DNA from 3 places in the Halomonas qaidamensis genome. Region 3 is predicted to be linked to each of the others. Evidence: predicted binding sites of a transcription regulator. Region 3 holds the regulator's gene; each other region holds the start of a gene.

Region 1 (10,770 bases), 1.3 Mb from region 3:
AACTTGTGGACCATGCACTGGTGCTTTATGTACGCCCCCGTGGGTCGGACGTAACGCGACAGGACAGTGGCCCTACAAATAGGAAATAGTCGTGTTAAATAAAGCGCCCTCAGGGTGCGAGTGATATTTCATTCGCGCCCTGGGGGCGTTTTTATGCTTGGTCGCTTTATTTTTACGCCTAGCGTTTAAAACCTAGCGTTTAAAAAAAGCTTAATGCGGTGGTCGCTGGCTAGCGTGTAGCATTTCTCTAGCGTGAGCGAGTGTTTGGTCCGAGAGAGTTACGCCACCCAACATGCGGGCGAGTTCACTAACCCGTCCACGCTCGTCCAGTAGGGCCATCTGGGTCAGCGTACTATCCCGCTTGGCGCGTTTTTCGATATGTAGGTGTTGATGCGCCTGTGCGGCTACCTGAGGCAGGTGTGTGACTGTCATTACTTGACCGTTTTCGCCGAGCTTGCGTAGCAGTTGCCCCACAATTTCGGCCGTTGCTCCTGAGATACCCACGTCTACTTCATCGAATACTAGACTGGGAATGGTGGAGTGCGAGGCGGCAACAACTTGTATGGCAAGGCTGATACGCGATAGCTCACCGCCCGAAGCAACTTTAGTGAGCGGTCTAGCAGGCTGGCCGGGGTTAGCGCTGATCAGGAACTGAACGTGATCGAGGCCTTCTGGCGTTGGTGTTTCACGCGGAGTGACTGCTACCTCAAAACGTGCTTTACCCATGGCCAGGAAAGCCAGCTGCTGCTGCACTTCTTTGCTTAAGCACGCAGCGGCTTTTTGACGCACTTCGCTCATCTGCTTAGCATCTTTACGGTAGCGCTCGCGGCACTCGGCGACGTGGTTACTTAGTGATTCTAAGTCGTCGTCACTGGCTTCCAACTGAGCAACTTCTTGGCTGAGCCTGGTGTGCAGTGCGCAAATCTCTTCTGGGGCCACGTGGTGCTTGCGCGCAATGCGATGAACGTCGCCCAGACGCTCTTCTACCCAAGCTAAGCGCTCTGGGTCTAGCTCGGTAGTGCTGGCAAGACGATTAAGTTCGCTGGAAGCTTCTTCTACTTGAATGCGCGCATCGCTAAGCATCGCCAAGGTGTTGGCCAGCGTGCCTTTATCACTGCCGGGTAGCGCGCTTAAATGGGCATAAGCTTGGTTTAACAGCGACAGAGCACCGCCTTCGTCGCTCGCGCAGCAGTCGGCGGCAAACTGGGTTTCACGTAGTGTCTCTTCCGCATGGGCAAGGGTATGCTGTTCTTCTTCGAGTGTTTGTAGCTCACCTTCTGCCAATCCAAGTTGATCGAGCTCTTCTACTTGGTAGCGTAACAACTGGCGTTTTGCTTCAACTTCGCTGCCTTCTTCGCTGAGTTTTTTTAATCGACGACGGGCGCTGCGCCATTCGCGGAACGTTTCAGCCAGCAGCTGGCTTTGCTCACGCAGCCCTGCATAATCATCTAGCAGAGCAAGGTGGGTTTCTTCACGCATAAGTGCCTGATGGGCATGCTGCCCGTGGATTTGGATCAGCTGCTCGCCCAGCGATTTTAGATCAGCGATGGTGGCGGGGTGGCCATTGATCCACGCTTTGGAGCGACCACTGGCCGTCACTACGCGGCGCAATAAGCACTCGTCAGCAGGCAGCTCACGAGCAGTCAACCACTCGGTGGCAGCGGGCAGGTGCTGAATATCAAAACGAGCGGAAAGGTCGGTGCGTTCACGTCCGTGGCGCACGCTGCCGGCGTCGGCACGCTCACCTAAACATAGGCCAAGGGCGCCGAGTAAAATTGATTTGCCTGCCCCGGTTTCCCCAGTGATCGCCGTCATGCCGCGGGTTAGGTCGAGTTCAAGGCGGTCGACAATAGCGTAATCTTGGATTGCTAGCTGCGTAAGCATAAGGCCTCCTGAGGCGTGCGGCACAGAAGCTGGATACTTATCCAATAATTGTTGTTTTATACAGTAGTCTATAACTCACTTCAATGCCCCTCTTGAGATGGCTTTTATGGCCCCCATATAGCGTTCATACGTGGTTAATACTCGTTACTTAACCGAGGTGGCCGTTAATGCCACCGCTGCATATTTTTCAGGAGCTAGGCATGGCAAAAGAACCGCAAACCCCATTAGAAGATGAGCTGGCCCGCCAAGAGCAAGAGGCAGAAGTCACCGAGCAAGCGGCTGAAGAGCGCCTGATTGAAGGTGAGCTGGAAGGGTTGATCGAGGAAGACGCGGCGCTAGAGGGCGACGTAGGAAACCCAGAAGCCGATATGCTAGCCGCTCAGGTGGAAGAGCTTGAGCAGAGCTTGGCGGAAGCTAAAGACCAAGCGCTACGTGCCGCTGCTGAAGCTCAAAACGTGCGTCGCCGGGCTGAGCAAGAAGCTGAAAAAGCGCGCAAATTTGCTTTAGAGAAATTTGTCAAAGAGCTATTGCCCGTTGTTGATAGTCTGGAAAAAGCCCTAGAGAGCATGGAAGACGGAGCCTCTGACGTTCATCGTGAGGGCGTTTCCATGACCCTTAAAATGCAGTTAGGCGTATTGAATAAATTTGGCGTGGAAAGCGTTGAGCCTCAGGGTGAGCCCTTTGACCCGCAGGTTCACGAAGCGATGGCGATGGTGCCGAATCCCGAGCTTGAACCCAATACCGTCATGGAAGTGATGCAGAAGGGTTATTTGCTTAACGGTCGCCTAGTTCGCCCAGCGATGGTGGTAGTCAGCCAAAAAGCCAATTAATCATTGGTTGACACAAAGCAAAAAAAAAGCCCCTTGAAATGCTGCAAGCGGCCCCCAAATAAAGGGCAACCCGCGGGAAAACCCGCAGACGCTTTAAGTTTCAAAAAGCAGATTTTTTGACATCAGCTTTCAAACATCAGTTTTGTAACAACCGAATTCGAGGTTTTTGCTATGGGACGCATTATTGGTATCGATCTGGGCACCACCAACTCTTGTGTGGCAGTGCTCGATGGTGACAGCGCTAAAGTAATTGAAAATGCCGAAGGTGGCCGCACTACGCCTTCCATTATTGCCTACACCGACGATGGTGAGACGCTGGTAGGCCAGGCAGCAAAACGTCAGGCCGTCACCAATCCTGAAAACACCCTTTACGCGATTAAGCGCCTGATTGGCCGTCGCTTTAAAGATGATGTCGTACAAAAAGACATCAAAATGGTGCCTTACAAAATCACCGAAGCTGATAACGGTGATGCTTGGGTTGAAGTAAAAGGTAAAAAAATGGCACCGCCGCAGGTAAGCGCGGAAGTGCTGAAGAAAATGAAGAAAACCGCCGAAGACTATCTCGGTGAAGCAGTAACTGAAGCGGTTATTACCGTACCTGCGTACTTTAACGACAGCCAGCGTCAGGCAACTAAAGATGCGGGCCGTATTGCCGGTCTTGATGTTAAGCGCATCATTAACGAGCCGACTGCTGCCGCATTAGCTTACGGTATGGACAAATCCCGTGGTGATAAAACCATCGCGGTATACGACCTGGGTGGCGGTACTTTCGATATTTCTATTATCGAAGTGGCAGACGTTGACGGCGAAACCCAGTTTGAAGTGTTGGCCACCAACGGCGACACCTTCCTGGGCGGTGAAGATTTCGACTTGGCGCTGATCAACTATTTAGTTGACCAGTTCAAAGCGGATAGCGGTATGGACCTGTCTGGCGACAACTTGGCTATGCAGCGTCTGAAAGAAGCGGCCGAGAAAGCCAAAATTGAGCTTTCTAGTGCACAGCAGACAGATGTTAATCTGCCGTATATCACCGCTGACAATACTGGCCCGAAACACCTTAACGTGAAGGTGACACGTGCCAAGTTGGAGTCATTGGTTGAAGATCTGGTACAGCGCTCGCTCGACCCGTGCAAAATGGCGCTGAAAGATGCTGGTTTGTCTGCATCTGAAATCGACGAAGTGATTCTGGTCGGTGGCCAGACGCGCATGCCGATGGTGCAGAAGAAAGCCGCTGATTTCTTCGGCAAAGAAGCGCGTAAAGACGTTAACCCTGATGAAGCGGTTGCTGTTGGTGCGGCGATTCAGGGCGGTGTACTTGGCGGCGACGTAAAAGACGTACTGCTGCTAGATGTGACGCCGCTAACCCTAGGTATCGAAACCCTAGGCGGCGTAATGACACCGTTGATCGACAAAAACACCACCATCCCCACGAAGAAGACACAAACCTTCTCTACGGCGGATGATAACCAAACGGCAGTAACGATTCACGTCGTGCAGGGTGAGCGTAAGCAAGTTGCGCAGAATAAGTCGCTGGGTCGTTTTGACCTTGCAGACATTCCGCCAGCACCGCGTGGTGTGCCGCAGATTGAAGTGGCCTTTGATCTGGATGCCAACGGCATTCTGAACGTATCAGCCAAAGACAAGGCGACTAATAAAGAGCAGTCGATTGTCATTAAAGCGTCCAGCGGTCTCACGGATGAAGAGATCGAGCAAATGGTACGCGATGCGGAAGCACACGCGGACGAAGATAAGAAGTTCGAAGCGCTAGTGCAGCTGCGTAACCAAGCAGATGGCATGATTCACGCCACTCGTAAAACCGTGCAAGAAGCGGGCGATAAAGCGACTGATGACGAGAAACAAGCCATCGAGAGCGCAATTAGCGAGCTGGAAGAAGCAGTGAAGACTGACGATCAGGACAACATCCAGCAGAAACTGGATGCACTGACCGAAGTGTCTGGTAAGTTAGCGCAGAAAATGTACGCCGAGCAGGCTGAAGCTGCTCAACAGGCGGACGGCGAAAGTGCTGAAAATACTAGCACTAAGCCAGAGGATGACGTGGTTGACGCTGAGTATGAAGAAGTCAACGACGACAAGAAGAAGCAGTAAATCACCTCTATCTGCTAAGGAATGCGGTGACGCGGGAGACAACTCCCGCGTTGCTGTTTCCGCAACAGACGCCTAATTAAGTGCGTAGCTAACCAGGAGGCGTAGGACCCATGTCCAAACGCGATTATTACGAAGTCCTGGGTGTCGAAAAAGGGGCCGATCAGAAAGAGATCAAAAAGGCCTACCGCCGCTTGGCGCAAAAATTCCACCCTGATCGAAACCCGGACGATAACACGTCAGCGGAAAAATTCCGCGAAGTGTCAGAAGCATACGAAGTCTTAAGCGATGGCGAAAAGCGCGCGGCATATGACCAGTTTGGTCACGCCGGTGTAGACGGCCAAGGCGGTGGCTTTGGCGGTGGCGGGTTCGGTGGTGGTGGCGCTGGCGATTTCAGCGACATCTTTGGCGATGTGTTTGGCGATATCTTTGGTGGCGGTGGTGGCCGTCGTCGTGGCCCTAACGCCCCTGCTCGTGGTAGCGACCTTCGCTACAACCTAGAACTTGATCTGGAAAACGCAGTTTCTGGCACAACTGTTGATATCCGTGTGCCACGTCATATTGAGTGTGACCGCTGCGATGGTGAAGGTGCCGAGCCAGGTTCTAGCAAAGAAACTTGCCCTACGTGCCATGGCCATGGCCAAGTGCGTATGCAGCAAGGCTTTTTTGCGGTTCAGCAAACCTGCCCGACCTGTCACGGTAGTGGCCAGCACATTAAAGTACCATGCCACAAATGTAACGGCGAAGGCCGTGTACGGGAAACGCGCACGCTATCGGTGAAGATTCCGCCGGGTGTCGATACCGGTGATCGCATTCGCCTGAACGGCGAAGGTGAGAGTGGCATTAACGGTGGCCCGCCTGGTGATCTGTACGTTCAGGTCGCTATTAAGCCGCACCACATCTTCCAGCGCGATGGCAAACACTTACAGTGTGACGTGCCGATCAACTTTGTTGATGCTGCATTAGGTGGTGAGCTTGAAGTACCTACGCTAGATGGCCGTGTGAAGCTGAAGATTCCGCCGGAAACCCAAACCGGTAAACTCTTCAGGTTACGTGGTAAAGGCGTGAAGCCGGTACGCGGCGGCGCAGCGGGTGACTTGCTGTGCAAGGTGGTATTGGAAACGCCGGTTAATCTCAACGACGAGCAGAAAGATTTGCTTCGTCAGCTGCAAGAGAGCTTTGATGGCAGCAATAGTCACAGCCATTCGCCGAAGAAGACCGGCTTTTTCGACAGCGTGAAGAAGTTTTTTGAAGATATGAAGCCGTAACGGCAATTCACTTCACGGCAGCTCAACGCCCCATCACCTTCGTGTGTTGGGGCGTTTTTATTGCCGGTTGGTTGGGGAAGGGTAGCGCAAATAATTCTTTTTCTGTGCTTTGCGGTTTCTATTGAGAGGATTACGCTAGTGAGAACTTATTCGTAAACTTTATGGAGAGCATACGATGCCGTTATCCCGTGCCGAAATCATCACCTCTTCTGGCGAGCGCTTGATTAACCGTTTGTGCAAACATTGGGCGCACAAGCTTGAGGTTGAGCATGGAGAACAGGAAGCCAAAATCACCTTTGCCAATGGAACTTGCTTAATGCATGCCGAGCCGGATCGCCTGATTGTTTCTCTTGAGACGCTGGAAGAGAACCACTTAGACCAGTTAGAGGGCGTGGTGGAGAGTCATCTTGTTCGTATGGCCAATGATGAACCGCTGGAAATCGTTTGGGAGAACTAATTCGTTCAAAGTAGCGGTGCGTTCCCTTAAGCGCCGCATCATTAAGAGGGGTCTGTTATAATCTTGACCCCTTTTAACCCGTGGCTTTCTTATATCAAGCTGGGTGCTGAACGACGCACGCGCAGGAGTTTCCATGACCCGAATTGCCATTGTAGGCGTAGCAGGCCGTATGGGCCGTACCTTAGTAAATGCGGTAGAACAGCAGGCGGATACCTCGCTAGCAGGTGGCATCGTTGAGCCAGGTAGTTCCTTGGCAGGTGCGGACATCGGTGAGCTGGCGGGCGTTGGCAAACGCGGCGTAGTGGCGGTAGATTCTCTCGCCGCAATCGTAGATGACTTCGACGTGCTGATCGATTTCACTGCGCCGCAGGTCACCTTGGCAAATTTGGCGTTCTGCGCTGAACACGGCAAGCGCATTGTGATTGGCACTACCGGGATGAGCGATGACGAGCTAGCCGAGCTGGATAGCTACCGTGATAAAGTTGCCATGGTATTTGCACCCAACATGAGCGTAGGCGTTAATCTAACCCTTAAGCTGCTCGAAACAGCGGCTAAAGCTCTTGGTGATGAAGGCTACGATATTGAAGTGATCGAAGCTCACCACCGTCATAAAGTGGATGCGCCTTCCGGCACCGCGATTAAGATGGGTGAAGTGGTCGCAGAGAGCATTGGCCGCACGCTAAAAGAGCATGGTGTTTTTGAACGGGTAGGGCAGTGTGGCCCGCGCACCGACAAAGAGATTGGCTTTGCCACTGTACGTGCTGGCGACATCGTTGGTGAGCATACGGTGATGTTTGCGACAGAAGGTGAGCGTATCGAGATTACCCATAAAGCCTCTAGTCGTATGACCTTTGCCAAAGGCGCGGTACGTGCCGCCCGTTGGGTCGCCGACAAAGCGCATGGCCGTTACGATATGCAGGATGTATTGGAGCTAAGCTAAGGTATTGTCAGAGCGACCCCAGGTGCTAGCGTGACAATAAAGGGCTAGCCTAAAGTCGGTAAATCCTGTAACATTCCAAAAATTTTGGCCCAGTGGCTGCAAAAAGCAGCAACAAATCTGCATTGAACACACGCCAATAGGCGTTGAAGATGTACATGTAGAGAAAGCACCGCGCTTGTTGCACTGGCCTTCGGTTAGAAAAAATAGTCAGCTAAATGCTGCGCCATGGCTAAACGCCACGGAAGAGAACAACAAGCGGGATGAAACCGATTTTTTACTATCGGCTTCGTCCCGCTTTTTTACGACCCGACGTTTGCACGCAAACGCCGACAAACCGGATCGCCGAGCCTGCGCCCACAGGCTCCCACCAGCATGGGAGAACTTGTCTTGAATAACCCCGCATTGAGCAAACCCGCGATATTGGCCCTGGAAGATGGCAGTGTGTTTCATGGCATAGCCATTGGCGCGGAGGGCGTCACAAGCGGTGAGGTGGTGTTCAATACAGCCATGACCGGCTACCAGGAAATCCTCACTGACCCCTCTTATACCCGCCAAATCGTCACGTTGACCTATCCCCATATCGGCAATACCGGCATTAATTCTGAAGATGTGGAATCGGCATCGATTGCCGCAGCGGGCCTGGTGATTCGTGATTTACCTCTGCTAGCCAGCAGCTTCCGTTCAGAGCAAAGCCTTTCCGATTATCTGAAAAGCCAAAATGTGCTGGGCATTGCGGATATCGATACCCGCCGCTTAACGCGTATTCTGCGCGATAAAGGCGCGCAAAACGGCGCGATTCTGGCGGGTGCAGAAGCAGAGGGCGATGATGCGGTAGAGCGGGCGCTAGCGGCAGCGAAGGCATTTCCTGGGTTGAAGGGCATGGATCTGGCCAAAGAGGTCTCGTGCAAAGAGGCTTACGAATGGACACAAGGCGAGTGGACCCTGGGCGAGGGTTACGCAGATACGACGCAAGGCGAGCGCCCTTATCACGTGGTGGCGTTTGATTACGGCGTGAAATTTAACATTCTACGCATGCTGGCCGCGCGTGGCTGCCGGTTGACGGTTGTGCCAGCACAAACGCCTGCTGCTGACGTGCTGGCAATGAATCCGGATGGTGTCTTTCTGGCTAACGGCCCGGGTGACCCCGAGCCTTGTGACTACGCTATCAAAGCGATTCAGGAAGTATTGGAAACCAACACGCCGGTATTTGGTATCTGCCTTGGTCACCAGTTGCTGGCGCTGGCCTCGGGTGCCAAAACCGTGAAGATGGGCCACGGCCACCACGGCGCCAACCATCCGGTGCAAGACCTAGACACCGGCACGGTTATGATTACCAGCCAAAACCACGGCTTTGCCGCCGATGAAGCGACTCTGCCAGCCAACGTGCGCGCTACGCACCGTTCGCTGTTTGATGGCACGCTGCAAGGGATTGAGCGCACTGACCGCCCGGCGTTTAGCTTCCAGGGTCACCCGGAAGCCAGCCCCGGCCCGCGCGATGTGGCGCCGCTATTTGATCGCTTTATTGCCATGATGCAGGCGCGCCGCTAACGCTGCCTTTGATAGCAGCCATGTAACGCCGTTTTTTTGTCGCTCATCGTCACCTATTTTGCGGGAACCGTTATGCCTAAGCGTACCGATATCAACAGCATTCTTATCATTGGCGCTGGCCCGATTGTCATCGGCCAGGCCTGCGAGTTTGACTACTCCGGCGCCCAAGCGTGTAAAGCGCTGCGTGAAGAGGGGTTCCGAGTTATTTTGGTTAACTCCAACCCAGCCACCATCATGACCGACCCGGCTATGGCCGATGCAACCTACATCGAGCCAATTACCTGGCAAGCGGTGGAAAAGATCATTGAGGTCGAGCGCCCTGATGCGATTTTACCCACCATGGGTGGCCAGACAGCGCTCAACTGTGCGCTTGACCTGGAAAAGCATGGCGTACTGGAAAAGTACAGCGTCGAGATGATCGGTGCCAACGCTGATGCGATTAACATGGCTGAAGACCGCGATCTGTTCGATCAAGCCATGAAGCGTATTGGTTTGGAGTGTCCGAAAGCGAAAGTGGCGCACACCATGGACGAGGCCTGGGAAATTCAGGCGGAGCTCGGCTTCCCGACCATTATTCGTCCTTCTTACACCATGGGCGGCTCCGGCGGCGGTGTGGCGTATAACAAAGAAGAGTTCGAAGAGATCTGTACTCGCGGTTTCGAGCTTTCCAACAACCACGAGCTATTGATTGATGAGTCGCTGCTGGGTTGGAAAGAGTACGAGATGGAAGTGGTGCGGGATAAGAATGACAACTGCATCATTGTCTGTGCGATTGAAAACTTCGACCCGATGGGCGTTCACACCGGTGACTCGATTACCGTCGCGCCAGCGCAAACGCTGACTGACAAAGAGTACCAAATCATGCGTGATGCCAGCCTTGCGGTACTGCGCGAGATTGGTGTGGAAACCGGTGGCTCCAACGTACAATTTGGTATGGATCCGAAAACCGGCCGTCTGGTGGTTATCGAGATGAACCCGCGGGTATCGCGCTCGTCGGCGCTGGCCTCTAAGGCCACGGGTTTCCCGATTGCCAAAATTGCCGCGAAACTGGCGGTGGGTTACACCTTGGACGAGCTGCAAAACGATATTACCGGTGGTCGCACGCCCGCATCGTTTGAGCCATCAATCGATTATGTCGTCACTAAGATTCCGCGCTTTACCTTCGAAAAATTCCCCCAGGCAAACGACCGTCTGACCACCCAGATGAAGTCAGTGGGTGAAGTGATGGCAATTGGTCGTACCTTCCAAGAGTCGCTGCAGAAAGCGCTGCGCGGGCTTGAGACCGGTAACGATGGCCTTGATCCGATCATCACCGATTTCACGCCAGACAACATGGCGATCATTCAGGGCGAGCTGCAGGCCGCCGGTGCTGAGCGTATTTTCTACATCGCTGACGCTATGCGCTCGGGAATGAGTGTCGATGAGGTATTTGCGCTAACCAATATCGACCCTTGGTTCCTGGTGCAGTTGGAAGACCTGGTGTTGACTGAAAATGCCGTCGCCAAGCGCGCCCTGGCCGATTTCTCTGCCCGCGAGCTGTACCAACTAAAGCGTAAAGGCTTTGGTGATGCGCGTTTGGCCAAGCTGCTTGGTGTAGCTGAAAAGGAGTTCCGCAAAACGCGTCAGGCAGCGGGCATTCGTCCAGTTTATAAACGTGTCGACACTTGTGCGGCGGAATTTGCCTCCGACACTGCTTACATGTACTCCACCTATGAAGAGGAGTGCGAAGCGGATGTGTCG
Region 2 (10,770 bases), 140 kb from region 3:
GTTAGGCGTGCCTTTAACACGCCTTGCTTAGCGTTACATGACACTTGACTGCTTTGTCATGAAGAGATGTGCTAGTTTTACTAGGACTTAACGGCTATCTTCTTGAGGAAAGGGCGTCGGCTTAAAGGCCCCCTTGATGGATACTATTTCTAATCCCTCAAAGGAGCATAATACTATTACCGTCATTTAAAGCGGATCGATGGTTTAGTATTTAGAATACTAAACCCGCATGGTAAGCGGGTTTCTGCCGACCATGACAACTTTATCCATCTTTCCTTTCAATAAAAATAATTCCATTTTTTCAACAAGATAACTAGAAGCCTTTTGGGCTCGGCATCTGCTCAGATAATGATACCAGTCAGTATTTTCTTTCTAAAATGGCACTTCCCCTAGCATGACCAGCACCATACAAGCGTGTTAGGCCTACTTAACGACCAACAGCTCGTTCCACTTGGTAGTGTAACGAGGCGTTCTCCGCTCACTGCGCAGCGCCCAGGCATTTCCTTTACGGGGCAGGCCCAACTGTACCGTTCCCTTACCCAGCTCACGGTTGAGCTTGTCCATCGTCATCATCAGGCGTTCGCTGCGCTTAGCCGCTTCGTCAGTTTGCGGGGTTTCAAGGGTGAGCTGTCGGTTAGCTTTGGGGGATAGATCAAGCAGCATTAGGCCGACTTTGTGATAGGCGTATCCTTTTCGCCAGAGACGGCGTAGCCCTTGCACTGCGGCGGCAATAATCTCCCGACTGTCGTCAGTTGGTCGCTCCAGGGATATCACCACGCGTTGGCGATATTGGGGTAAATCTTTACGAAACGGGTTGGTGCGGATAAACACCATAATGGCGCTGGTGACGCTTCGCTGTTTGCGAAGCTTTTCACCCGCCCTGGCGGCATGATGCCGTAGCGCCTCCCTTAGCTGACGGGGATCGTTAGTAAGTCGCCCAAACGAACGAGAAACCATGATCTGTTGTCTGGGCTGGCTCATGTCATCTAGCTGAATGGAAGGTTGCCCCCGCAACTCCCAGACGATGCGCTCCTGCATCACACTAAAGCGCTGCCTAATACGCTTAGGGTCTGCTTCGCGCAGATCCCAGGCAGACTCAATACCCATCACCCTTAAACGTTCACCGGTACGGCGCGCCACGCCCCACAGCTCGGTCACCGGCAACTGCTTAAGCAGTGCCTTGGTCGTTTCACTATCAGCGGTCAGCTTACACACCCCGTGCTGTTTGTAGGCGGGATGTTTTTTAGCCGCTTGGTTCGCCACTTTGGCCAATACGCGGGTAGGTGCAAACCCCACGCATACGGGAATGCCTGTCCACTGTCAAACGGTATCGCGCATGGCTTGGCCCCGTGCCTCCAGGGTCTTATGTTCGAAGCCTTGAAACCCTACAAAGCTTTCATCAATGGAGTAAATCTCAACATGGGGTGAAAACTCGCCTAGCACTTCGGTGACCCGCTGGGACATATCGCCATACAGGGCGTAATTACTGGAGAGCAACACCGCTTGGCGACGAATATGCGGTGCAAGCAGATGCATGGCCGTCCCCATCTCCACACCTAGGGCTTTGAGTTCGTTACTGCGAGCCACTACGCAACCATCGTTATTTGATAGCACTCCCACTGGACGCCCTTCGAGCGCCGGGTTAAATACCCGCTCGCAAGAGACATAGAAGTTATTGCAGTCGACTAAGGCGATCATTGCACCGTAGCCCCTGGCAAGCTGTGAATCACATGGGTGACGACACCCCAAACATGGGATTCGCGGCCATCAATAGGAATGGGCGGGTAAGCGGCGTTACTCGCACAGAGATAAGTACGTTGGCCCACACGTTCAAGACGTTTCACCGTGAGTTCTCCATCTACACAGATTACGATAATTCGCCCCGGCAACGCTTCCAAGCTGCGATCAACCACCAACAAATCTCCATGATGAATACCGTCACCGATCATGGAGTCACCTTCGGAGCGCACAAAGTAGGTTGCTGCCGGTCGCTTAACGACGTACGTGTGCAGATCCAAATCGGTATCTAGGTGGTCATCCGCTGGTGAGGGGAACCCTGCACGCACGGCGCTAGAGTAAAACGGTAAGGGACTGGGCAAGGCCATGGCATCCGCTTGGCCTATGAGGGAAACAGGTAAAGACATAAGGGCACCTCTTTTTACTGTATATAAAGACAGTATTAATAAAGCAGCCAGAGGGCGCAAGCCCCTAAAGGTCAAAGCCAAAAAAATTCAGACCTATATCACTCCTATGCATCCACCACCCTGAAACCTTTTCCTCTGCATAGGAGCGCTGTTTATGCCCCAATCCTGCACACGCTGTGCGTCACCGCGCACATTGAACCTTGAGGCTGCCCAACGCGTTGGCGTGGTGGGTAGCACCCTGTTAGGCGGTGCCATCGGTGCCTGGCGTGCGACGGCCATGACCGGCCCACTTGCGGTTGCTGTCACTCGCTTTCCCCTTGCAAAGCTGCCTGCTGCATTGATGGGCGCGGTTGCCGGTGGCCAAACCGGCTCCCGTATCGCCCACTCGCTGCTTAAACAGTGGCTGCCCTTGGGTAACGGCACCCCATGGCTATGCCTGTCGTGCGGTCAAGCGTTTCGCTATCCCTATCCTCCCTTAGCGTCTGCCCACTAACCCCAGCTTTTACCTTCGCCTATGGGCGGCTCCCTTACTTAACCACTTATTTGCGCTGGCGATTCGTCAGCGTTTTTTTATATCTGGAGAATGACTCATGGCACATCTAGTTGAACAAATGGCTTACGTTGGCGATACCCCTTGGCATGGCCTGGGGCAGCAGCTTTCACGTCATCAACCGTTGGAAATCTGGCAGCAACAGGCCGGTATGAATTGGCATATTGAAGAAGCGCCAGTGCGGTTTATTGCCGAGGGTGCCAGCCACTTGGGTAGCATCCACTCGTTCCCAGAACAGAAGGTGCTCTATCGCTCGGATACCAAGGCTCCCCTTTCCGTAGTATCTCAGCGTTATAAGGTGGTGCAGCCTGAGGAGATTCTGGAGTTTTACCGCGACCTAACGGAATACGCCGGTTATGAGCTGGAGACAGCGGGCGTGCTTAAAGGTGGGCGTAAATTCTGGGCGTTGGCCCGTAGCGGCTTAAGCACCTCGCTGAAAGGCCAGGATGAGGTGAACGACTACTTGCTGTTGGCGACGTCGTGCGATGGCACCCTAGCCACTATGGCGACCCCCACCACGGTGCGGGTAGTGTGCAATAACACGCTACAAATTGTCGTGGATGGTACGTCGCAGGCGGTGAAGGTGCCCCACCGTTCGGAGTTCGACCCCCGTGCAGTGAAACGCCAACTGGGTATTTCTGTTTCTCAGTGGAACGACTTCATGTATCGCATGAAGGCGTTAGCGGAACGCAAGGTCGACCACGGCGAGGCACAGCAGTATTTTCAGTCGGTACTCTGCGGTATTGATAAGGCGATAGACGATCCTTCCAAACTGCCCAACTATCGGGCGCTTAACAAGGTACAGAAGCTCTACCACGGCGAAGGCCGCGGTTCTCATCTCGACACTGCCAAAGATACTGCGTGGGGCTTGCTCAATGCTATTACCGAGTACGTGGATCACGACAAGCGTGCGCGTAGTAACGATACTCGATTGGATTCAGCGTGGTTTGGTCAAGGGGCTCAGTTAAAGCAGGAGGCATTGCAAACGGCCCTTGCCCTGGTGAGCTGACATGCTGTTTCTCATCATCTTACTACTAATTCTTTTGGTTTTTATCTTACCCCTTATTGGATAGCGCGATCAGCCCAGCCATCTACACGGCTGGGCTTTTTGCATTTTACGTGGAGCACACCATGGCCAATCTTAGCCTTGATTTAGATATCGCATTAACCCAACTAACGGAACGACTGCTTACCCAAGACCAAACCTATGCCAAGACCTACGTCATGGCAAAGGGGCAGCTCTATCGCACCGAGCTGCGCTTATGCCCCGTTTCACCTAGTGAGCTTCCTGCCGATCTTTAATCCTTATTGAAGGTACTTCGTCATGGCAACTAAAACTAATGTGGTAAATCACGACTTATCTGCACCCTCTTTACAAGCTGTTCCTACGGTGCCTGCCCCTCACCTTGCAGAAAGCACGGCCATCATTCAGGTCATCGAGCGTGCGGCGCTTAACCCAGACGTTGATATCGACAAGATGGAACGCTTATTACAGATGCAGGAGCGGGTGATGGATCGCCAGGCCATGATGGCCTATAGCGCGGCCATGGCGGCCATGCAGACCGAGTTACCCAGCATCGAAGAACATGGCCAAGGCAATAACGGTAAGTACGCCACGCTGGAAGATATCGTCGATACCGTGCGACCCATTATGCAGAAGCACGGCTTTGCAGTGAGCTTCCGGATTCAGACGCAAGAACGTGGCATTCAGGTCACCGGTGTGTTGATGCACAAGGACGGTCACCGTGAAGAGACCAGCATGCTACTGCCTGCGGACATGAGCGGTAACAAAAACGCGGTACAGGCTTTTGGCTCGTCTACTAGCTATGGCAAACGTTACGTGCTGAGTGCCCTGCTAAACATCACCACGCGAGGCCAGGACGATAACGGCAACACCTGCACTAGAGTAAAGCTAGTAACACCCTTTCAGGCGGGACAGATTCAGCGGCTGATTAGCCAATGCCCCGCCACGACCCAGGAGTGGTTCAGCGGCAAATACGGTTCCGCCGTTCAGGTGCCTCAGACGGACTTTGACAAGCTGCGGGCATCCCTCACCAAGCGAGCGGTTAAGTAAAACGGCGTACAACCCTACCTGAGTAAAGGAGGCATCCATGCAGGTACTCAACATGGAGCAAGGCTCCCCTGAATGGCTTGCGGCGCGCTTAGGGCGCGTCACCATGTCGGAGCTAAAAACGTTGCTGGTCAACGGCAAAGGCCCTGGTGGATTCGGCACCGGGGCCTTTTCGTATATGCATCAGCTGATTGGCGAGCGGATTACCGGCGAACTGGACGAGCCGTTTCAGGGCAATGCGCATACCCGACGGGGCCACGAGCTAGAAAGTGTAGCAAGAGAGCTCTACCGCGACACCACTGGTGAACCGGAGCCACAGGAAGTGGGCATTATCCTCAATCACGAGGTGGGCTACTCACCTGACAGTTTGGTGGGTGATAACGGCTTGCTGGAAATCAAAACCAAATTGCCTAAGTACCAGATAGAAGTGCTACTGAGCGGGGAGATTCCCGCCGAGCATGTTGCACAATGCCAAGGAGGGCTGTGGGTTAGCGAGCGGGAGTGGATCGACTTTGTGAGCTATTGGCCTGGCATGCCGCTGTTTATTAAGCGTGCCTACCGTGACGACATCATGATCCGCACGATTGCCGAGCGCGTCGAGGCATTCCACGAAGAAATGGAGCGGCGCATGAGTCAAGTGATGGCAGCGTGATCTGCCCCCTGACCCAAAACACCCACTCACTATCAACGACATAGACGCCGGGGCCACCACCCCGGCATTTTTATTTTTTGGAGGTAACCATGACTCATTCCAAACTTAAAGCCGGTGAAGTGGCGGGCACCTACTTAGTCACTTCACTGGTTACCGAAACCGACATCATTACCATGGCCAAGCACTTCGCACGGCGTAAACTCGCTAAAGGCCGTAAGATATCCCAGCCTTCGCAAGCGTTTGAGCATCTGCAGCTACTGCTGCAGGACTATGAGCATGAGGTGTTCAGCGTGCTGTTCCTCGACAGCCAACACCGCGTGATACGCTTTGAAGAATTGTTTCGAGGCACCATCGACGCGGCCAGCGTGTACCCACGGGAAGTGCTGAAAGCGGCACTAGCCTGCAACGCAGCTGCTGTTATCCTCGTTCACAACCACCCCAGCGGCGATCCTGAGCCTAGCAATGCAGATCGGCGCATTACCGAGCGACTCAAAGAGGCCCTGGGGCTAATGGATATTCGAGTGATTGATCACGTAGTAGTGGGGAGTGATGGTTGTAGGTCGTTCGCCGAAATGGGGTATTTGTAGAGCCCCAGATTCATATAACGGAGCTGCCGGAAAGGCAGCTCCATCCGTCAAACTGGCTTTATTTTTTCGTTACTTCAGCAAACCGCCAAGAGCGGATGTTAAAGAGTTTTCAGATTAATGATGTTCACAACATCTATTCCACGCCCCTTCCCTAAAACGCGGAGCGTGGCGGGCTGGGAATGTCAGTTTCCGTCCTTGAATTTTGCTTTGCAATTGCCGCTCATGCACATGGTACAGTAGTGCTCTCTATCCTCGTGCTGGGTACCCTCAGCGATGATAATGCCGCAGCCGTTGCAGAACAGGGTGGCAATCCCGTCTTCGAATTTCACAATTGCATGTTCGTAGTCCATAAAGTTCTCCGCGAAGACCCCATCCTGCAAGAACGGGTAGTAATAGCTTGTCAGCAAAAGCCGACCTTTATCTGATATTTCCTTCGATGGCGCTATCAGGCGTCAGTTCAATTTCCTCTCGACCATCAGGTTGATACAGATAATAACAACACACCTAAACAGCACAGGCTAAGCAATTCTCTCCCTGGCACCAGATGCATTCAGTGCCATGATTCTCGGATATGCAACTCTGCATCACCAAAGTTAGCTTGGCCGCTATCGGCCAAGAGCAGTTTTTTAAAGTATTCTAATATAATTCTCTTTCAGCGCTTTTTTAAAATTCAGTTAATAATTGGAGGGCTGCAAAGCGTTCGAGAGGAGCCTGCATACCCTAGCTAATCGGCACACTCAATACACTTCAGTACTAGCGGATCCCAAGTGAGGCGTTTGGCTCCGATCCATTCGCCGCACTCGATACACTCACCGAAGCTCTCACTCTCAATGCGTTGCAGGGCAGCGGCAATCTGCTTTAGCTTTAACTGGCGGCGCTGCTCGCCTGCTTTGGCCATCGCTTGCCCCTGCATTGCATCCATACGCGACAGCCGACCTACCGATGTTTGATCCAACATTACAGTATCGCGTGAGTCTTCACTGCTTGCGCTCTCCTCACGAAGCGTGGTGTCGAGTGTCATCAGCTTCTCACGGATAACGGCTATATCCACCTCGGGGTGATTCATCTGCGTCTCCAGTTAGCCTACAATCGTTACCCTACTAATTTGTTTGATCGCGTAAGGGACTATTCGATGGGCTATCGCACCCTGCTGCGCGATCACCGCAGCGTACTCAGTATCGCTTTTTTGGCCATGTTTAGCTCAAGCCTTGGGCAGAGTTATTTCATTGGCCTCTTTCAAGCCCCTCTTTCAGACCACCTTGGGCTTAGTGTCAGCCAGTTTGGCACCGCTTATGCTGTGGTTACTCTGATAGCGGGCTTCTGCATGCTGCGCTTTGGGCCATCTGTTGATTGGATAAACCCACGACGTTTCGCAGCAATCATATTATTACTGCTATTAACCGGCGTTGTGCTGCTTACCTTATCGCCCTGGTGGTGGTTAGGGATAGTCGGCCTTGGCATAGTACGGCTATGCGGTCAGGGTATGTTGACCCATTTGGGTAACACGCTCGCCGCCCGAGAGTTTTCCACCATGCGTGGCCGCGCCATTGGGTTGGCAAACTTAGGCATTCCACTGGGTGAAGCGCTGCTACCACCGTTGGTTGCTGCGGCGCTTATCTGGAGCAGTTGGCAAACTTTTTGGTGGATAATGTGCGGGACTATTGCACTGCCATGGCTGTGGCTGCTAATGAAAGCCCCCTGGCCCAGCGCGCCGGGCGTTAAACCCACGAAACTAACACCCCACGGCCCTCGCCCCTTTCGAGATAAACGCTTCTGGTTGTTATTGCCCCTGTTAATGTCACTGCCTATCACCATGACGGGGCTATTTATTTATCAAGCCCAATTAACCGAAGCCCTCGACAGCTCGCTGGCGGTTTATGCACTGGCGCTGACCGGCATGGGTTTCGCCAAACTGCCGGGTGCGTTACTAGGCGGTCGATGGATCGATAAATTGGGGCCCGTGAAGCTAGCGCGCCTTTACTTGTTACCCTACGCCATCGCCATGGTGATGGCGTTAACCATCGGTGGGAACATCAGCATTTGGGCACTAATGGTAGGCGGCGGGTTGGCCATGGGCGCTCAGGAGCTTATCGCCTCTGGTCTGTTGATCAAGCTATGGGGCGCTGAGCATCTTGGCAAGGTACGCTCAGCACTTAGCGCATCCATGGTGTTCTCCACCGGCATAGCGCCTGCGGTACTAGGGTTAGCACTTGGAGTGGGTGTACCCTTTTACTCGCTTTTAATAGGTATGCTGGTGTTCATCGTTGTCGGATGGCTACTGGCACAGCGCGTACTGCGGGAAGCAGCCAACTGCACGGCGGAGCAGTAAGTAGAAAGCAATGAAAGCAATGAAAGCAAGTGTTCAGCGCAAAGTTAATACCGGCAGTTGGGTGTTACGCTGCATCGAGGTCGTAGTACTACTCACTAGAAGGTGGCGAATGCGCGAGTGGCCATAGGCGCCCATTACCAGCATATCGATATTATAGGTACGCAGCTTCTCTGCCACTTCGCCCGCGCCTTCGCAGTGCACGTAACGTTTCCAACGCCCAGGTAAGCTGCGAGCGGTGTTCAGCTGTTTCTGCGCCCACAATGACGGCATGACAAGTAGTGCCTTCAAACAAGGGACTTTTAGCTAGCATTTCCCCCCCTTTACGGACCGGTTACTACCGTCAAACGCGATCATCATGTTGTGCGGTGCCGTAAACTGTTTCGGTACCATGAGTAATGGTTGATTTATCTCTCGTACCATAGAGGAAGTACTGAAGATACTCGACCAAACGCTGGAAGACGTTTTAACGGCTACCGAAGTACCCGCTTGCAACGAAATGCAGTGCGGCTGGGCCGCCAGTCATAGCCTGAAAGGCGCTCAAGCTCTTGCCAGCGATCTGCTTGAAAAACGTGATGAATGGACACAAGTCTTTGCTTAAAACGATTCTATCCTGAACTTAAGTTCATCTAGCTCACTGACCATCAACTTAGGGTATGAACCAAGCGCTTGACGAATTCACACCATCGCGCTTGGCCTACTCTAGTGGTAACAACATCCTACGGAACACAAAAACTTACTAGCGGTCAATCGTGGTAAGATTATGCTTCAACCTACCCCAGATACCTTTACTTAAGGTCGCTGGTAACTGCATGAGGAAACTCAATGACACGGTTACACAACGGCTTCTGCCCTACCCCGCCCTAGCGCTATTCCCTCCAGACAACGCTATGCAATCGTTGCGTTTCGGAACGCAATGACTTTGCCAAAACCGACCTGTGAGTGGAATGACCATGCAAGTACAAGATGCTTTTATCCCCAACATTGATGAATTAACTAAATCCAGCGAGTGGACTAGTGTTCACAGCTATTTACCCACGAATGCCAAAACACCCTTACTGGTGGTTTATCGCGATATTCATGGGGCTGGTGTGACATCGGCTATTTTAGAGCGCGGGCGATTTCTTAGCGTTACTAATCGCGCATTGGTTCGTGGCGTTCAGGCTTGGCGTTACATGGATGAATGATTCAATCCACGTTTACTCTTCGCCAAACCACATCACGAGGTCAATATGGAAAACGCCGCTCTTGCAGCTCAGTTCCCCATTGAACAAGAAGTAAAACGTCGTCGTACCTTCGCCATCATTTCGCACCCTGATGCGGGCAAAACCACCTTAACCGAAAAGCTATTGATGTACGGTGGCGCAATCCGTACAGCGGGTACCGTAAAAGCCAAAAAGAGCCAGCAGTTTGCCACCTCCGACTGGATGGAAGTGGAGAAGCAGCGGGGTATTTCAGTAGCAAGCTCTGTCATGCAGTTTGAGCACGAAGGGTGTGTAATTAATCTGCTCGATACGCCAGGCCACAAGGATTTTTCCGAAGATACATACCGCGTGCTAACCGCTGTAGATGCCGCATTAATGGTCATTGACGCGGCTAAAGGGGTAGAAGCACAAACCATAAAATTATTAGAAGTTTGTCGTCAGCGTAAAACCCCGATTATCACCTTTATCAATAAAATGGATCGTGAAGTTCGTGAACCATTAGACGTCATTGATGAAATTGAGCAAATTCTAGGTATCACCTGTGCCCCCATTACTTGGCCTGTAGGCATGGGAAAAGAATTTGCAGGTGTCTTCGACTTGCGTCGCCACCACATGCTTAAATTCACCCCAGGCGATAACACTGCTCATCAGGCAGTGGAAGTGCTAGAAAGCGTGGATGATCCTTACCTCACCAAGAATTTTCCAATTGCCCACGCCACTTTCAAAGAGGAGTTGGAAATTGTTCAAGAAGCAGCTGATCCTTTTAACCAGGAAGCTTTTCTAGCAGGTGACTTATCGCCGGTATTTTTCGGTTCAGCGATTAACAACTTCGGCGTGCGCGATATTCTAGAGGCGCTTACCCAGTGGGCACCTTCTCCACGTCCTAGAGAAGCGAAAGAAACAACCGTCTATCCTGATGGGAAACAATTTTCAGGTATCGTGTTTAAGATTCAAGCCAATATGAATCCGCAACATCGCGACCGAATTGCGTTCTTACGTATATGCTCCGGCGTCTATCGGCAGGGATTAAAAGTTAACCACGCGCGAAGTGCCAAGCCTATTCGACTCGACCACGCTATTACCTTTATGGCTCAAGAACGCGCACACCTTACCACCGCCTATGCAGGTGACATTATTGGCATCCCCAACCACGGCAAGCTGCGTATTGGCGATGTGCTAAGTGAAGGCGAGCTATTGGCCATGGCAGGCATCCCTCACTTTTCACCTGAAATTTT
Region 3 (10,770 bases):
AGCGCAGATTGATAGTGCCCGGGCTGACTGTGTGGTGCTGGCGCGTTATATGCAGATTTTGCCGCCTTCTCTCTGCTCACGATACGCAGGTCGAGTGATTAATATTCACCACAGTTTTTTACCCTCTTTTGCCGGTGCTAAGCCCTATCATCAAGCTTATCAGCGAGGAGTTAAGCTGATTGGGGCCACCTGTCACTATGTTACCGAAGAGTTGGATGCTGGGCCGATTATTGAGCAGGATATTCATCGGGTAAGTCACTGTCATACGCCAACAGATCTCGTGCGTTTTGGGCGCGATGTTGAAAAAGCCGTGTTGGCTCGCGGTTTGCGGTGGCACTTAGAAGATCGAGTGCTCATCCATGGTAATAAAACGGTGGTTTTTAGTTAATTACGAATAGGGACTGCCATGTCGTTTGCGCAGAGTGTTTTAGCCCCCTGGGCGTTGATATTGACTTGGTTGCTATCGCTTAGCATGCTTGTATGGATGCTGTGGCTTCGACCATGGCAGGCTCTGTTTGACGATGTGGCACTTCAGCACCGCTGGCTAGCAGCAACGGTAACGGTGGTGTTGATGTGGCAGCTGCGTGCTCAAGCGGTCGACTGGCTAACGTTACACTTAGTATTTACCGTCTTAATGACGCTGGTCTTCAAAATGCCGCTTGCGCTAATTAGCAATATACTGATTAACGTTGCGATGTGCGCTATTGGCCGCAACGAGTGGGCATTACTTGGGGCCAACGTGTTGGTAACCGGTATTGTCCCTGCAGTTATTACCGGGCTGGTATGGCGATTAGTTGATCGACGGTTGCCGGATAACCTAATGGTGTTTCTATTTGCATGTGGCTTCTTTGGCGCTGCGCTAGCGACATTGGGTGGCGGTTTATCAGCGGTATTGTTAATAGTCGTTGCAGGTACTGATCCCGAGGCGATTTATTTAGCTCAAGAGTATGCGCGCTTTCTACCACTACTCATGCCCTCGGAAGCCTTCATTACTGGCATGCTGTTGAGCATTTTGCTGGTGTACCACCCGGGTTGGGTAGCGACCTTTAATGACCACCGCTATATAGATTCTCAATGATACTCCAGTAATGCTGAGGCATCCTCTATCGATTGCCTCAGCATTATTTACACTTTCTTATCCAAGCGCTTGGCCATTGCCGCCACGGATGACACCGACACCGACCCCTTCAATATCTAGCTGCTGCGTACGCAGATCAATTTCAATTGGTGCGAAATCATTATTTTCTGCCATCAACGTCACTGTATGCCCTTGACGTTTAAAACGCTTAACGGTCACTTCATCTTCCAGCCTTGCTACCACAATCTGGCCATCACGAACGCGATCAGTCCGATGCACAGCAAGCAGATCACCTTCTAATATGCCGATATCTTTCATGGATAAACCACGCACCCTAAGTAGGTAGTCTGCTTTAGGGGTGAAATATTCAGCCGGTAGCGGACAATAACGATCAATATGTTCAGCCGCTAAAATTGGGCTTCCTGCGGCAACTTCTCCAATAACGGGCAGGCCGTTATGTGGTAGTGGCTCTGCCTGCGCAGGGAGTGTTGTGGCAGGAACATCGCTTATCTCTTGGGGTTCTTGATTAGGTAAGCGTATCCCTCGCGAGGTATTGCGAATAATGCGAATGGCACCTTTGCGCTCAAGTGCTCTCAGATGCTCTTCGGCCGCGTTAGGTGAGCGGAATCCCAGTGCTTTTGCAATTTCCGCTCGGGTAGGTGGATAGCCAAATTCACCCATTGTTTTAACAATAAAATCAAAAACATGTTGCTGGCGCGCGGTAAGTGGGCGTGACATAACAACCTCCAAAAATTGGACAAGACAGTAACTACCTGTCGGCTTAAACAGTATGTGGTTAAGTATACAGTATGTTGCTCTGTCCAGTACATGGTAGAGCGCCCTACAGTGGCGCTATCGGTGGCCTCTTATTGGTAAGGAGATCTATACGAATGAGCGTGGTGTTATCTCAGTAGCGTATCAATTGTAGTGTTCGGCAGGCGTTTGAATATGCGCTTAAAGCGTCCGTTAGCGTTGAACAAAAAGCCAACGATAAGTGATTGAGCCAGCTTACGTTATGGCATAGTATTTAACGATGTTTTAAACACTCGTTTTCTGGAGGGCGCTATGGCGCAATCTGATACGGTAACGCGTATCCTTGATACTGCAGAGGTACTATTTGCTGAGCGCGGGTTTGCTGAAACGTCGCTGCGCAATATTACCAGCAAAGCGCGGGTCAATTTGGCTGCTGTTAACTACCACTTTGGCTCTAAGAAAGCACTTATCCAAGCGGTGTTTGCACGTTATTTAGATCCGTTTTCTGAGCGCTTTCATACTGCGCTTGATGAGCTTGAAGCGCACTATCACGGTGATGTAATACCCCTTGAAGTATTGTTGGAAACAATGGCGAGCACGGTGCTGACGGTACCTGCCGAGCGTAATAGTCTGAAGGTCTTTATGCGTCTCTTAGGGTTGGCGTATAGTCAGGCACAGGGCCATTTGCGACGTTACATTCAGCAGCAGTATGGCGATGTCTTTACCCGCTTTACAGAACTTGTGCGTCAAGCAACGCCTGATTTGCCTGATGCTGAACGTTTCTGGCGGCTGCATTTTATGCTTGGTACCGTGATCTTTACGCTGTCTGGGCTAGATGCACTGCGAGACATTGCCGCCAAGGATTATAATGAGCAAGTAACGGTAAGAGATTTGGTGAGACGCTTACGCCCAGTGGTGGTTGCCGCTATGAATGCGCCGCTGCCACCTGCCGCTGACGAAGGACATTATGCGAACGCCCACGCTAGCTGAGCTGCCGCCATTGGATGAAGGGTGGATAGAAATTAATATCCAGCAACAGCAATTGTGCTATTGGATAGGGCGCACGCCGCAATATACGTGCGCTGTATCAACGGGTGAAAAAGGCGTCGGGCAGCAGGAGGGAAGTGGTCAAACGCCTCGTGGGTGGCACTATATCCGTGCGTCAGTTGGTGACGGTCTACCTGACAATGCGGTTTTTCGTGGGCGTCGATGGACGGGAGAGGTATTTTCGGCAGCACTCGCGGAGAAATTTCCTCATCGTGATTGGATATTAACGCGTATTTTGTGGCTTTGTGGTTTAGAACTGGGGCTTAACCGAGGCGGTAGTGTTGACTCTCAGCGTCGCTATATCTATTTGCATGGCACGCCACCCGACCAACCAATGGGTATCGCTGCGTCACATGGCTGCATCCGGCTGCGTAATAGTGATCTGCTTTTTCTATTTAAGCACGCCCGACCTGGTACACCTGTCTGGCTTCATGATGGTCAAGCCTAGTCGATTCATTACTGATTTTTTGACACACGATGCTGATCAACTAAAATCAGTCACCCTTTTGTTGGATCCATCACAATGACTCACTCTTTAGGCCCGGTCATGCTCGACCTAGAAGGGCCACGATTAACGCAAGCTGAAAAACATCTTTTGATGGACCCTGCAGTGGGTGGTGTCATTCTATTTGCTAGAAATGTCGAAAATGCTTACCAGGTCCGAAAGCTTTGCAGTGATATTCGTCGCGTCCGCAGCGAGCTTTTGCTTGGCATTGATCAAGAAGGTGGCCGGGTTCAACGTATCAAAGAAGGTGTTACTCATCTTCCTGCTATGTCGCGTATTGGTGAACAATTTGTTGATGATCCAACGACAGGACTCACGTTAGCTAAAGATACTGGCTGGCTACTGGGTATGGAAATGGCTGCTTGTGGTCTTGATATTAGTTTTGCGCCTGTCTTAGATGTTGAAAGTGGCATATCCACTGTTATTGGGAATCGCAGCTTCAGCACTGACCCTGCCCATGTCGCGCTTTTGGGGCAGAGTTTTATTAATGGCTTGCATGAAGCAGGTATGGCTGCGGTAGGGAAACACTTTCCTGGTCACGGGGGTGTTGCCGCTGATTCTCATGTAGCGTTACCGGTAGATGATCGCCCCCTGTCAGTGATTAAACAGCATGACCTTGTCCCGTTTAGTCAGCTGGCGGCACAGCTTGATGGCGTTATGCCTGCCCATGTTATTTACAGCGCATTTGATTCCCGTCCGGCTGGTTTTTCGCCTAATTGGCTGGGTATGTTAAGAGAGTCCCTAGGATTTAAGGGCTGTATTTTTTCCGATGATTTAAGCATGGCAGGTGCCCATGAGGCTGGTGATCCAAAGGCGCGCGCTAGCGCTGCGCTAGCCGCAGGCTGCGATATGTTGCTGGTCTGTAATGATCGCTCAGCTGCGTTAGAAATTGTTGAATCATGTCAAGGAATGCAAAGTAAACGACCCACCAAGCTACGCTATGGACGGGCCCGGCCAGATTTAGATGCACTAACTGCATTAGGTCGTTGGCGCCGCACCCACGCTAAATTAGAGGCGTTGGCTACCTAGTTACCTACCCTTTCTAACATCATTTAATTGTTAATCTCGTCCTGGAGTAACCCAATGTCTAAATTGGATAAAGAGGCGCTTGAGTCGCTTGACTCAATGCGTGAGCTGATGGATAACGCTGACTGCCTAATTTCCCAAGAGCAGGTAGAGCGTGCGCTGGATCGAATGGCTGAAGCGATTAGCAAAGATCTAGGAGATAAACTGCCGGTTTTTTACTGCGTTATGAATGGTGGTTTAATTACCACAGGACATCTGTTAACACGACTTGGTTTTCCGCTGGAAGTAGACTATTTACATGCAACGCGGTACCGCAACGAATTGCGTGGTGGCGAGCTTTTCTGGCGCGTTTCACCAGAAATCCCCATGGCAGGGCGCCACGTTGTCATCGTCGATGACATTCTTGATGAAGGGTCAACATTGGCGGCCATACTCGCCTATTGCGAGGAAGCCCAAGCGGCAAGCGTTACCACGGCTGTACTAGTAGACAAACAGCACGACCGTAAAGCAGTACCTGGCTTAAAAGCCGATTACTGTAGCCTTGAAGTCGCCGATCGTTACGTTTTCGGCTTTGGCATGGACTACAAAGGCTACTGGCGTAACGCCCCTGGGATATTTGCTCCTAAGGGCATGTAGTTAAGTTGAGATCTTAATAAGCCCAGTGCATTACATTGGCACTTTTTTAGGCTTAGCGAGGTGAAAAACGCCTCGTTAAGCCTGTTTCGGCAATCATACGCGTTGAAATCTCTTCTACCGAGAAGCGCGTTGTATCGATAAACGGGATATGCATCGAACGGTAAAGCGATTCTGCTTGACCAACTTCTTGTAAACATTGATCCATTGAGCTGTAACGGCTATTTGGGCGCCGCTCATTGCGAATCGCTGCTAGTCTGCGGGCATCAATTGTCAGGCCAAATAATTTATGGCGATGCGGTGCTAGCACTTTAGGTAGCTTCAAGCTGCCATCTTCATCCAGGTCATCTTCAGTCAATGGGTAGTTAGCTGCTCGTATGCCAAACTGAAGCGCTAAATAAAGAGACGTGGGCGTTTTACCGCAACGAGAGACGCCGACCAAAATAATATCGGCTTTATCGTATTGATGGGTGCGAGCACCGTCATCATTATCTAGTGCAAAGTGTACTGAATGGATGCGATCCATATAGACATCATCGCTACCAATTGAGTGCGTCCTGCCAACACTATAGGAAGAGTGCGTTTCTAATTCTTGTTCGAGCGGCTCTAGAAAGGTGGAGAAAATATCTACCTTAAATCCAGAGGCTTGCCGAATAACATTGCGAATGTCCTGATCTACGATGGTGTCAATAATAATAGGACGGTGACCATCGCGGTTAGCAGTAGACTCGATTATTTCTGCTAATGCCTGTGCCTTTTCTAACGTGTCGATGTAAGGCTTGGTTAACATATTAATTTCAACATCACTAAATTGGGCCAAGAGGCTACGCCCAAGGCTTTCCGCAGTAATGCCAGTGCCATCTGAAATAAAAAAAGCTGTACGCTTCATAACCAAGTCCACCAGTAAATAGAACGCCTATTGTGGGTTGCACCGCGGATTAGCACAATATTTGGTGCTTAATTCTGCGTGCTTTTCGTGCCCACTACATAAAAAGCTATTTATAGCGTTTTGTTGTAAAAAACCTCCACTCCGTACGCTATTAGACCAATGGCGAATGCTGTATGGCAATGCTAGGGTGGCATTGTCTATAAGAGTCGGCCTACCGGGTCGCGAAGCAGTCTAAAAGCGAGGGGGTTGCGTGGAAGAGTACATTCTATGGTTCGATCAGCTAGGTATGGCAGACGTCGAACGCGTGGGTGGTAAAAACGCTTCGCTTGGCGAAATGATATCGAATTTGTCGGGTGTCGGTGTGACAGTGCCAGGTGGTTTTGCCACGACGGCTCATGCCTATCGTGAATTTCTCTCTCACGAAGGGTTAAATGATCGTATCAATGCCACCCTTGCTCGCCTTGATGTCGATGATGTTAAAGCGTTGGCCGAGGCTGGAAAAACCATCCGCCAATGGGTTATTGATACCCCACTTCCCCCTGCATTTGAAAACGCGCTACGTGATGCCTATGAGCAGCTTCAAGCCAAACATCCTAGCTTGAAAGTTGCCGTACGCAGCTCGGCAACAGCAGAAGACTTGCCCGATGCATCTTTTGCAGGGCAGCAGGAAACGTTCCTAAACATCGAAGGCTTTAACAATATTAAGCAAGCGGTGCACGAAGTGTTCGCCTCGCTGTTTAATGACCGTGCGATCTCCTATCGCGTTCACCGCGGCTATGCCCATGAAAATGTAGCGCTGTCGGCGGGTGTGCAGAAGATGGTTCGTTCCGAGACCGGTGCCTCCGGGGTCATGTTTACTTTGGATACAGAGTCTGGTTACCGCGATGCGGTGTTTGTAACCGCTTCGTGGGGGCTTGGCGAAACGGTTGTTCAGGGGGCTGTTAATCCTGACGAGTTTTATGTGCACAAGCCCACGCTTGAAGCGGGCCGCCCTGCGGTACTGCGTCGCACACTGGGCTCTAAGTTGATCAAAATGATCTACGGCCAAGACGCCAGTGCCGGTAAGTCGGTTGAAACTGTTGACGTGCCACTCAAAGATCGTGGTCGGTTCTGTATTAACGATGAACAGATTATGGATCTCGCGCGGCAAGCCATAACCATTGAAAAGCACTATCAGCGCCCGATGGATATTGAGTGGGCGCTAGATGGCGACGATGGTCAGCTTTACATCGTTCAAGCTCGCCCTGAAACCGTTGTTTCTCAACAAGAAGGCGGTAAATTAGAACGCTTTCACCTGCGTGAGAAAGGACGCACACTGATCACTGGACGGGCGATTGGTCAGCGTATTGGGCGTGGTACGGTAAAAACAGTGCTAAGTCCTGAAGAAATGGACAAGGTTCAAGAGGGTGATATTCTGGTGACCGACATGACCGATCCCGATTGGGAGCCGATCATGAAGCGTGCGTCAGCGATTGTAACAAACCGCGGTGGACGAACCTGTCATGCCGCCATCATTGCCCGAGAATTAGGCATTCCCGCAGTGGTAGGGTGTGGTGATGCGACCACTCAGCTCAAAGAAGGCATGGATGTCACGGTGTCTTGTGCTGAAGGTGATACTGGGCACGTCTATGAAGGGCTTTTGGCATTTGATTGTAAGGTGTCAAGTGTTGATGCAATGCCTGAGATCCCCTTTAAAATTATGATGAATGTGGGTAATCCGGATCGTGCCTTTGGCTTTGCTGGTTTGCCCCATGCGGGGGTTGGTCTCGCCAGGTTGGAATTCATCATCAACCGTATGATTGGTGTGCATCCTAAAGCGCTGTTGGATTACGACACGCTGCCTGCCGATCTGCAGCAAGTTATCGATTTACGCACCGCCGGTTACGATGATCCAGTCAGCTTCTATGTTGATAAGCTGGTCGAAGGTATTTCAACACTGGCTGCTGCTTTTCACCCCCAGCGAGTGATCGTAAGGCTTTCTGATTTTAAATCAAATGAGTACGAAAACCTTATTGGTGGCAAACTCTACGAACCCGGTGAAGAGAACCCAATGCTTGGTTTCAGGGGGGCTTCTCGTTATATCTCAGATGCCTTTAGACCCTGTTTTGAGCTTGAGTGCCGAGCGCTTAAGCGGGTTCGTGAAGAAATGGGCTTTGATAACGTTGAAATCATGGTGCCCTTTGTTCGCACCACCGATGAAGCGCGCGAGGTAGTCGAGTTGTTGGCTGCTAATGGCTTGCCGCGGGGCGGTGAGTCTCATCCTGATGGCTTAAAAGTTATCATGATGTGTGAGCTGCCAGCTAATGCGCTACTGGCTGATGAGTTCCTTGAGTACTTTGATGGTTTCTCTATTGGCTCTAACGATTTGACCCAGCTAACACTTGGACTTGATCGTGACTCAGGTATCGTTGCGCACCTGTTTGATGAGCGAAATCCAGCAGTGAAAAAGCTGTTAGCCATGGCCATTAAGGCATGCAAAGCACAAGGCAAGTATGTTGGTATTTGTGGCCAAGGCCCTTCTGATCATCCGGATTTGGCCAAGTGGTTAATGGAGCAGGGAATTGATTCTGTCTCTTTAAACCCAGATGCAGTGCTTGAAACTTGGTTTATGCTGGCAGGTGAAACCATTGAATAATACGTTCTAGCAGCATGACGAATCTAATTCGTATCTTCGCCCGGCCATTGTGCCGGGCGAGTGCGTTTTATAGGCTACGCTTTGACTGAGTTATAGAATGTTGGGGCGTCGTGAGGTTCATGCGCGCTAAATCACTGTCGTAGGAGAGAAAAGCATGTTGCCTAAACGGATGTTATCGCTAACGGGCTTAATGTTAGTGCCTCTATATAGCTGGGGGTTTAGTTATGAAGTGCCCTCTATTACTCCTGAAGTAGGATCAGGTTTTGAAGAGAAGCCTGGCTGGGAGGTTTCGACATTTGCGGTAGCGGCAGCAAATCCGTTGGCAACCGATGCGGGTTATCAGGTGCTGAAAGCCGGTGGCAATGCCATTGATGCCGCCGTAGCGGTGCAAATGGTACTGACACTTGTTGAACCTCAGTCGAGTGGTATCGGTGGTGGTGCCTTTTTGATGCATTACGATGGGCATGATGTACAGGCTTATGATGGCCGTGAAACCGCACCTGCGGCAGTGACCGGTGAGCTATTTATCGAGAACGGTGAGCCACTTGAATTTGCCGATGCAGTGGCGAGCGGTTTATCTGTTGGTGTGCCTGGCACCGTACGTATGCTTGAAATGGCGCACGCAGAGCATGGCCAGTTGCCTTGGAAAGAGCTGCTAACCCCTGCCATTACGCTTGCAGAAGAAGGTTTTGGAGTTAGCCAACGCTTGCACACTAGCTTAGCGAATGACACCGCTCTGCGTGATAATGTGCTGGCAAGTGACTTTTACTACACCGGTGACGGGGAGCCGATAGCCGTTGGTGAAACGCTTAAAAATCCTGCATTGGCTGCTATTTTGCGCCGTATTGCCGAAGAGGGTAGCGTCGCGCTTTATGAAGGAGATATTGCAGAAGATCTTGTTGAGCGTGTTCAATCACACCCTGTGCGCCCAGGTACGCTAACGTCAGATGACATGAGTGGTTATGCGGCCCTAGAAAGAGAACCACTGTGCACGCCTTGGCAGCAGTGGGAAGTGTGCGGTTTCCCGCCACCTTCGTCGGGCCACCTGACGGTGATGCAAATTTTAGGCATGCTAGAACAGCAGCCTTTACTGGAAGCGCCGTTAGAGGATGGTGTGAGTAGCAGCGGTTGGCTACACCAGTTTTTAGAGGCGTCTCGCTTAGCATTCGCTGACCGTGGTCGCTATATCGGCGACCCTGACTTTGTTGAGGCACCGGGTGGTGATTGGTCGCTCATGCTAGCACCTGATTATTTAGCTAACCGAAGTGCATTGATTGATGAGCAAAGCATGGGTGGGAGTGCTAAACCAGGTAATCCTGGCGAGCTTTCGATTAGTGTTGCAAGCCAACCTGAGCAGCCTGAGTATGGTACCAGCCACATTAGCATTGTGGATGCAGAGGGCAACGCACTTGCAATGACGACCACCATCGAGCAAGCATTTGGTTCACGTATTTTAGCCGACGGTGGAACTGGGTTGGCGGGTGGTTATTTGCTGAATAATGAGCTGACGGATTTTTCGTTTGTTCCCGAGATAGACGGTGAACCTGTCGCCAACCGTGTTGAGCCTGGCAAGCGGCCTCGTTCAAGCATGAGTCCAACGCTAGTGTTTGATCAAGAAAGTGGAGAGCTAGTGGCAAGCTTGGGCTCACCAGGCGGTGCCGCCATTATTCATTATACTGCTCGCACCTTGGTGGCTATGCGCGACTGGGGGTTGAACGCGCAGGAAGCGCTGAATCTACCTCACGCTATCACTCTGGGTGGTGATGTGTTTATTGAGGAGGGGCGCTTTCCTGAGGAGACGATTGAAGCACTTCGTGAGCGTGGGCATACCGTCAACGAGCGTGAGCTTACTAGCGGACTGCAAGCCATTATGCGCTTGGAGGACGGCAGCTTATTCGGGGGCGCCGACCCGCGTCGTGAAGGCGTTGTGATGGGAGACTAATGCTCATCATGATGGGTAACCTATTGCCGTAACCAGTTGCGGAGCTTTACCAACATGAGACCGCCGTCGCTTAATGCGCGGCGGTCTTCTATTAGTTCACTTAAGCGGTCTGGATAGTCGGTGATGATCGCATCAACTCCAAGATCTATGAGGGTAGACATGCGCGTTCGGTCATTAACTGTCCAGGCATGTATTTCGTAATTATAAAGCGCAGCCAAGCGTATTTCTTGCGCTGTGATGCGGTTATGGCGCAGGCCAAGCG

The links. Region 3 encodes LexA, which represses DNA repair genes until DNA is damaged. Its sites were predicted from a motif close to TACTGTNTANNTANACAGTA; they were not measured.
Region 1: recN (DNA repair protein RecN) is a predicted target of LexA. The motif match lies at 1,931-1,950, and genes of this name have one in related genera.
Region 2: K1Y77_RS08140 (LexA family protein) is a predicted target of LexA. The motif match lies at 2,160-2,179, and genes of this name have one in related genera.

Annotation. Positions count from the first base shown of each region.
Region 1 is NZ_CP080627.1:281,671-292,440, forward strand. Features, by position in the region: gene fur (ferric iron uptake transcriptional regulator) at 1-89, shown strand, start outside; gene recN (DNA repair protein RecN) at 211-1,884, opposite strand; gene grpE (nucleotide exchange factor GrpE) at 2,085-2,714, shown strand; gene dnaK (molecular chaperone DnaK) at 2,886-4,820, shown strand; gene dnaJ (molecular chaperone DnaJ) at 4,931-6,085, shown strand; gene K1Y77_RS01410 (DUF2218 domain-containing protein) at 6,261-6,542, shown strand; gene dapB (4-hydroxy-tetrahydrodipicolinate reductase) at 6,676-7,482, shown strand; gene carA (glutamine-hydrolyzing carbamoyl-phosphate synthase small subunit) at 7,885-9,030, shown strand; gene carB (carbamoyl-phosphate synthase large subunit) at 9,103-10,770, shown strand, end outside.
Region 2 is NZ_CP080627.1:1,740,696-1,751,465, reverse strand. Features, by position in the region: gene K1Y77_RS08145 (DinB/UmuC family translesion DNA polymerase) at 424-1,296, opposite strand; gene K1Y77_RS17345 (Y-family DNA polymerase) at 1,321-1,698, opposite strand; gene K1Y77_RS08140 (LexA family protein) at 1,695-2,144, opposite strand; gene K1Y77_RS08135 (hypothetical protein) at 2,299-2,637, shown strand; gene K1Y77_RS08130 (DUF932 domain-containing protein) at 2,735-3,703, shown strand; gene K1Y77_RS08125 (hypothetical protein) at 3,826-3,996, shown strand; gene K1Y77_RS08120 (ERF family protein) at 4,019-4,768, shown strand; gene K1Y77_RS08115 (lambda exonuclease family protein) at 4,806-5,417, shown strand; gene radC (RadC family protein) at 5,507-6,004, shown strand; gene K1Y77_RS08105 (hypothetical protein) at 6,187-6,354, opposite strand; gene K1Y77_RS08100 (TraR/DksA family transcriptional regulator) at 6,729-7,070, opposite strand; gene K1Y77_RS08095 (MFS transporter) at 7,137-8,333, shown strand; partial or broken gene K1Y77_RS08090 (universal stress protein) at 8,367-8,753, opposite strand; partial or broken gene K1Y77_RS08085 (S-ribosylhomocysteine lyase) at 8,755-8,931, shown strand; gene K1Y77_RS08080 (hypothetical protein) at 9,284-9,517, shown strand; gene K1Y77_RS08075 (peptide chain release factor 3) at 9,563-10,770, shown strand, end outside.
Region 3 is NZ_CP080627.1:1,602,727-1,613,496, forward strand. Features, by position in the region: gene purU (formyltetrahydrofolate deformylase) at 1-388, shown strand, start outside; gene K1Y77_RS07470 (energy-coupling factor ABC transporter permease) at 407-1,078, shown strand; gene lexA (transcriptional repressor LexA) at 1,136-1,816, opposite strand; gene K1Y77_RS07480 (TetR/AcrR family transcriptional regulator) at 2,144-2,821, shown strand; gene K1Y77_RS07485 (L,D-transpeptidase) at 2,799-3,326, shown strand; gene nagZ (beta-N-acetylhexosaminidase) at 3,402-4,412, shown strand; gene K1Y77_RS07495 (hypoxanthine-guanine phosphoribosyltransferase) at 4,467-5,045, shown strand; gene ppsR (posphoenolpyruvate synthetase regulatory kinase/phosphorylase PpsR) at 5,098-5,931, opposite strand; gene ppsA (phosphoenolpyruvate synthase) at 6,182-8,566, shown strand; gene ggt (gamma-glutamyltransferase) at 8,721-10,508, shown strand; gene K1Y77_RS07515 (glycerophosphodiester phosphodiesterase family protein) at 10,529-10,770, opposite strand, start outside.